Metabacillus sp. B2-18: one gene and its partner. The main gene of each other region encodes a partner of the protein of the gene in region 2 in a complex. Links are inferred from orthologs where the notes say so. Each region holds a gene or a part of one and is shown on either strand. Other genes may lie near its edges.

What was found. The genes of interacting proteins can lie anywhere in the genome.
Region 1: the proteins of clpC (region 2) and mecA are in contact, whole or in part, in a solved structure (PDB 3PXG), measured with the Bacillus subtilis proteins. The link is inferred for Metabacillus sp. B2-18 from one-to-one orthologs.

Annotation. Positions count from the first base shown.
Region 1 is NZ_CP088245.1:921,128-924,391, reverse strand. What follows is about bases 7-2,763. They hold mecA (adaptor protein MecA), read right to left. Parts: upstream 1,843-2,763; coding sequence 1,171-1,842; downstream 7-1,170. Other genes in these bases: LPC09_RS04825 (TerC family protein), read left to right, coding at 2,394-2,763; cls (cardiolipin synthase), read right to left, coding at 7-976. Outside these bases: more of cls, read right to left, coding at 1-6; more of LPC09_RS04825, read left to right, coding at 2,764-3,074; transcriptional regulator SpxA, read right to left, coding at 3,139-3,264. UniProt on the Bacillus subtilis protein: Enables the recognition and targeting of unfolded and aggregated proteins to the ClpC protease or to other proteins involved in proteolysis. Acts negatively in the development of competence by binding ComK and recruiting it to the ClpCP protease.
Region 2 is NZ_CP088245.1:107,652-111,769, reverse strand. Bases 538-3,661 are described here. They hold clpC (ATP-dependent protease ATP-binding subunit ClpC), read right to left. Parts: upstream 3,262-3,661; coding sequence 814-3,261; downstream 538-813. Other genes in these bases: LPC09_RS00570 (protein-arginine kinase McsB), read right to left, coding at 3,258-3,661; radA (DNA repair protein RadA), read right to left, coding at 538-580. Outside these bases: more of radA, read right to left, coding at 1-537; more of LPC09_RS00570, read right to left, coding at 3,662-4,118. UniProt on the Bacillus subtilis protein: Competence gene repressor; required for cell growth at high temperature. Negative regulator of comK expression. May interact with MecA to negatively regulate comK.

The sequences.
Region 1 (3,264 bases), 810 kb from region 2 along the record:
GAACTCCACCCGTTTCTTCCAAATCATCAGAGTTAGAGCTTAAGTAAGATTGAAACAACAGCTTTTTGTCTGTCATATAATACCAATCCTGCAAAAAGATCATTTGTAGAGTTCGAACAGCTTCACCCTTAATTAAAAGGTGGGTGTCACGCCAATATCCAAAGTAAGTATCCTTACCTAAGTATTCATCGCCAACATTTAAACCACCGACAAAACCCACTTCCCCATCTATAACAATAATTTTTCGATGGTTACGAAAATTAATTTTATTATTCAAAAAAGGAATCCGAACAGGCAGAAAAGGAACCATTTCAATCCCAGCTTTCCCCATACTTCTAATGTATTCCTTGGAAAGCTTCCAACTTCCAACCGCATCATATAAAAACCTAACTTCAACACCCTCTCGAGCTTTTTCAATTAAAAGGTTTTTCAATTCATTTCCGACCTGATCATGACGGACAATATAATACTCAAGATGAATATGATGCTTGGCTTTTTTCAACTCACGAAAGATATGATCAAATGTTTCAATACCATCTGTTAAAGCCTTTGTTTTTGTAGCAAATGATATAGGACTATGTCCTAAACGATGGGCTAGTTTAAACAATAATTGCTGATGATTACCCATTCGATTGATTTTATCTTGATATGAATGATGGTTACCCTCAATTTCTAAAAATGCTTTTTCATCCAACAGCGCTTTTTTATCAAATAGACGTCTTTTCCTTATATTTCTTCCAAAAAATAAATAAAAGAAAAATCCAACTAATGGAAAACCACCTAAAACAACCAACCATGTAATAGTATGAGACGGATGTCTATTTTCAAGGAAGATCACAACACATATAAAGATAATTGAGAGTGTAAAAAGAACACTTACAGAACCAACAATCCAATCTCCCCAAAGACTTTTCGTTATTAAGATAATGGAAGCAATTAATGTGACAAATAATAGTATTCTGAATGTAAACTTCATTAGTTTCACCTGACTTATTTTTAGTCTTACTTCCCTTCATTCAAAAAAACGAAACATTGAGTCATCCTTTTGTCTTCACATGTCTCACTATTTTGTTACTTCGGCCTTGTTTTTACCCAAGAAAAGAACATATTTTTTACAATGAATAAAAAAAACCGATTTACATGAAATCGGTCTCTCCCAACTTTGATCTATTATGAAAAATGTTTTCTTATCACATTTAATGCATAGTCTTTTGCAATTAAGTTACCATATTCCTCAAGTCGATGAATGGTTACTCTTGATTCTTGTCCATATTCAAGTAGAATACTCAATGTATTCTCAATTTCCTCATCACTCACTTCGTCTTCAAACTCAACAAATAAATAGTAATTTTGGTCGAGTGAGAATAAGTGATTCGTCATTCCTGAAAGAGATGAATACTTAGACAAAGAAATAATATTTTCTAAATCATTAAACTTTAAGACAAACTGAAGCTGTTGTTCCAATTCTTCAATTTGATCTTCCTGTGAATCATTCGACTTATTAAAATGATGATCTAACAATGATTCTATATTTTCATCCACCGGGATTTCTTTAAGTTTATCGTCAGAAATAGGAAGCTCTAGCTTTTGTCCGTCTTTAGACACTTGAGCTTTCGTTACGATTACCTCAAGCCCTTTATCTAGTGCTTGAACTTGGATCCAAAGTGGACCTTCAACCATAAATTCTTCTTCTTCATGAACTTCATCCATCATTTCCCAGAAAAGTTCCTCACTTCGATCACGGTTATACCAGATTTCATCGCGATCAAAACCACGCTCTTCTATATCTAAATATGAGATATAAAACTTTACAGTATTCTCGTTTATACGTTCAATCTCCATTACTCAACCTTCCCTTCTATATAAGATGTTGAAGGGACAACCCCCCTCAGGGTAGTTGTACTTTACTACACTTTACCCAAATTTTCAACTATTTAACCGTGGGTAAAGGGAAAGTGTAAATATCCTCCAAAAAAAGCTAGAAAATCTTCACACTAGTGCTTTAGAACCTTCAATTATGAAAGAATCTTGTACTCCTATTTTATGATAAAAAGTACTTAAATGAAATAAAAAAACTCCGAATTTTCAAAAACAGTTATTTTACCTATATGATTCTACAAGCATATCTTATGAATGTTTTCATATAATTGTACGAGCATTAGAAAAGCGAAAGGCGCTAAGTTTTCGGCGACAAGCATAAGGGGAATAGGAATGGAAGGTGTTCTCTGCCTTCAATTCCTATTTGACTTATGACCTCGAGGCAGTCAAAAACGCGATGTCAATCGCAATGACTGCACTTGCACGTCCTGTGCTTCGACGATGGCGCCTGAAGCTAGACACCAAAAAAAATTACAAACTTCTATACTTTTTCTGCTGAAAAGAGGGTATTAACTATGGAACAAGATTTTCTTTTATCACTTCTCATGATCATAGGCATCGATCTAGTACTTGGTGCTGACAACGCTGTAGTCATTGCTTTAGCCTGTCGTAATTTACCCGTTTTGCAACGAAATAAAGCAATCATTTTAGGAACCATGCTCGCAATTGTATTTCGAATTTTCATTACTTTAATAGCTGTTTATTTGTTGAAAATTCCTTTTTTACAATTAGTTGGTGGGGTTTTCCTACTTTATATTGCCTACAACTTAATTGCAGGTAAAGAAGATGACACAAGCAAAATAAAAAGTCATCCATCACTATGGAGAGCCATCAAAACAATCGTCATTGCTGATTTATTAATGGGATTTGATAATGTTTTAGCAGTTGCTGGAGCAGCACAGGGTCATATGGTACTAGTAGCAATGGGGTTATTTATTTCAATACCTATTATTATTTGGGGAAGTAAAATAATCCTCGTCCTATTAACAAAGTATCCATTCCTTGTTTATATTGGTGGCGGTCTGCTTGCCTTTACTTCAGGGAAAATGATTGTAGAAGAACCTAAACTACAGGGAATCTTCTATTCACACCCAATGCTTGAAATGAGCATACCTTATATTACAGCCTCATTTATTATATTAGCAGGTGTTCTGTACCACCAAATGATCAACTTTCAGACTGCACGCAGGGATTAACAAAGCTTTACTAAAAAACATAACAAACAAAGAGGCAAATTATTTGCCTCTTCAGTTTTCATATTTAATTAACTAAGCGCTGTGCTTCTTGTAGTTGATATGTGCGAACACGGCGTGGAAGAAAACGACGGATTTCATCTTCATTATATCCAACTTGTAATCTCTTCTCATCGATTATAATCGGACGGCG
Region 2 (4,118 bases):
TTACTTGAGACACACTACCTGGAGCAGAGCTTATTTCACTATGATAAACAGTTTGAATCGAATCGACCACTACAAAGGCTGGGTTTGTTTCGTCGATTGCTTTTGAAATAAAGCTTAAATCTGTTTCAGATAAAACTAATAATTTATTAGATTTTACCCCTAAGCGATCTGCCCTTAATTTCGTTTGCTTAACTGATTCTTCACCAGATATATATAAAACATCATGACCGTTATCAGCTAATTGAGAGGATACTTGTAATAACAGTGTTGATTTCCCAATACCAGGGTCACCACCAATTAAAACTAAAGATCCCTTCACAATACCACTTCCGAGTACACGGTTAAATTCTTTAAGGTTTGTAAATATTCTTGGTTCTTGGGTTGTTTCAATTGTTGTGATCGGCGAGGGTTTTTGTACCGTTTGATTGGAATGAGCAAAAACAGCCCTTCGAGGTGACCCAGACTTTAATACTTCTTCTGTCATTGTATTCCATTCACCACATCCTGGGCATTTTCCCATCCACTTCGGTGATTCATATCCACAGGTTTGACAAATAAACTTTACCTTTGCTTTTGCCATAAAATTGTTCCTCTCTTATTAGATTACCAAATAGACAAGTTAATTATGATACTTATCCTTAATTATATAAAACTGAAGGTGTTATCAAGGGAAATCTTTTCGGAAATTACGTTTAATCTTTCCAGACGGGTAAAAGGAGGATTATCTTATTCCCATGTCCGTAGTATTATCCATAGGAGAAAAAAGAAAGTGAGGCACACAATTAAAATCGTATGCCTCTAAACTATCTTTATTTAATTAGATTTCACTTCTTCTTTTTCAGCTGTTTTCACAACAAACTCGCCATTTTCCACATCAAGAATAATTTTTTGGCCTTTATCAATTGTACCTTTTAACAGCTCTTCAGAAAGACGATCTTCCACATTCTTTTGAATCGAACGACGCAATGGTCTTGCACCATATTCTAAGTCAATTCCTTCATCTGCAATTTTCTCTTTCGCAGATTCTGTTAATTCTAATGAAAGATCTTGTTCTTTTAAACGTTTCGTTAATTGATCAGACATAAGCGAAACGATTTCTTTTAGATGCTTTTTCTCTAAAGAATGGAAGACAATGATTTCATCAATACGGTTGATGAATTCAGGACGGAATGCACGTTTTAACTCATTCATTACCTTATCTTTCATGTCTTTATAATTTTGTGTTTCATCTTGAATATTAAAGCCAACATACTTATTGCGTTTTAGTTCACTAGCTCCAACGTTAGAAGTCATAATTAAAATCGTATTTCTAAAGTCTACAGTACGCCCTTTAGAATCCGTTAATCTTCCGTCTTCTAATACTTGAAGTAAAATATTAAACACATCAGGGTGGGCTTTTTCAATCTCATCTAAAAGAACAACTGAGTAAGGCTTTCTTCTAACCTTCTCTGTTAACTGACCACCTTCATCATATCCTACATATCCTGGAGGTGAACCAACAAGACGTGATGTTGAGTGCTTCTCCATATACTCAGACATATCAATACGAATCATCGCATCTTCATCACCAAAGATCGATTCTGCTAGAGCACGAGCTAACTCAGTTTTTCCTACACCCGTTGGTCCTAAGAAGATGAATGAACCGATTGGACGTTTTGGATCCTTTAAGCCAGCACGAGCACGGCGTACTGCTTTTGCAACAGCAACTACCGCTTCTTCTTGACCGACTACCCTTGAATGAAGGAGGCTTTCCATATTTAACAGTTTGTCAGTTTCTGTTTGTGCCAACTTGGAAACTGGAACACCAGTCCAACTAGAAACAACCATCGCAATATCTTCAACTGTCACTTCAGTATTTTCTTGACCTTGTTTTTCTTTCCATGTTTTTTTCGTTTCTTCTAGCTGCTCACGTAAACGTTGCTCTGTATCACGTAAAGATGCTGCTTTTTCAAACTCTTGGCTTTGAACAGAGGCATCTTTTTCCTTACGGATTTCCTCAAGCTTTAGTTCAAGCTCTTTTAAATTAGGCGGTGTAGTAAAAGAACGTAAGCGAACTTTTGAACCTGCTTCATCAATTAAATCAATCGCTTTGTCTGGAAGGAAACGATCAGAGATATAACGATCTGATAATTTAACAGCAGCATCAATCGCTTCATCTGTAATTGATACTCTATGATGTGCCTCATAACGATCACGTAAACCTTTTAATATTTGAACACTTTCATCAACAGATGGTTCATCAACTTGAATTGGCTGGAATCTACGCTCTAATGCAGCATCTTTTTCAATGTACTTTCTATATTCATCAAGTGTTGTTGCACCAATACATTGTAGCTCACCACGAGCTAACGAAGGCTTAAGAATATTTGAAGCATCAATAGCTCCTTCTGCACCACCAGCACCAATTAATGTGTGCAACTCATCGATAAAGAGAATGATATTACCCGCTTGACGAATTTCATCCATTACCTTTTTCAGGCGATCTTCAAATTCACCACGGTATTTTGTCCCTGCAACAACCGTTCCCATATCTAACGTCATAACACGCTTATCACGTAAAATTTCCGGTACTTCATTTTGGACAATTTGTTGAGCCAAGCCTTCAGCTATGGCCGTTTTACCAACACCTGGCTCTCCAATTAATACAGGGTTGTTTTTCGTACGTCTACTCAACACTTCAATAACACGTTGAATTTCCTTACTTCTACCAATTACAGGATCTAAGCTTCCTTCTCTAGCAATTGCCGTTAAATCACGTGCAAGACTATCCAAAGTAGGTGTATTAGCATTAGTAATGCCTCCACCTTGATGGTTTGCTGAAGATTCGTTGCTTCCTAATAATTGAAGAACCTGTTGTCTTGCTTTGTTTAAACTTACACCTAAATTATTAAGTACTCGTGCAGCTACCCCTTCTCCCTCACGAATAAGTCCTAGGAGAATATGTTCTGTTCCAACATAAGAATGTCCCAGCTTTCTTGCTTCGTCCATTGATAGCTCAATCACCTTTTTTGCTCTTGGTGTATAGTGAATAGTTTGTGATGCATCTTGACCTCTACCAATCAATCCTTCTACTTCTTTTTGAATTTTATCTGGACCTAGACCTAATGCTAGTAAAGCTTTAGCAGCTATGCCTTCGCCTTCACTAACAAGACCTAGAAGAATATGCTCTGTTCCAATATTATTATGACCTAATCGAACTGCTTCCTCTTGTGCTAAAGCCAGTACTTTTTGCGCGCGTTCTGTAAATCTTCCAAACATCATAATTCATCATCCTCCATCCGTTTATTACGATCCATTTCCAGGTTTAACCGCTCTCTAATGAGTGCAGCACGACGAATATCTCTCTCATTTGGACGTAATGGTCCTCCAAAATACTGCTGCAAAAATCCAGGCTGTGTTAATATCATCAGTTCATTTAAAATAGTACGGGAAATATCTTTAATAATTCCTAAATCAATACCTAATCTAACATCAGATAAGCATTTTGCAGTCTCGTTAGATTCTATGCTTCGGCAGTATACCAAAGTTCCAAAGGAACGGTAAACCCTGTCTTCTAACTGAGTTTGTGAGGACTGATATAGAGCTTCGCGAGTAGATCTTTCCTGCTCAATTAGCTGTTGTACAACACTAACAAGATCCTCTACAATATCCTTCTCTGACTTACCTAATGTAATTTGGTTTGATATTTGAAACAGATTTCCTACTGCTTCACTGCCTTCTCCATATATCCCTCTTACAACCAAGCCAAGCTGATTAATTGCCGGGATAATTCGATTAATTTTTTGAGTGATAACTAACGCTGGGAGATGCATCATCACTGATGCCCTAAGCCCTGTTCCTACATTGGTAGGACAGCTTGTTAGATATCCTCTTTGTTCATCGAAGGCATAATCAACTTCTTCTTCAATCCAATCATCCAACTGATTCGCAGTACTTAAGGCTTCTTCCAGCTGAAATCCAGGATATAAGCATTGAATACGGATATGATCCTCTTCATTTAACATTATGCTTACCTCTTCATTTTCAGAAAGCAAACAGCCTCCATAATCTGAGTGGTCAGCTAAGTTAGGGCTTATCAAATGCTTTTCTACAAGGACCCTTTTCTGAATTGCTTGCAA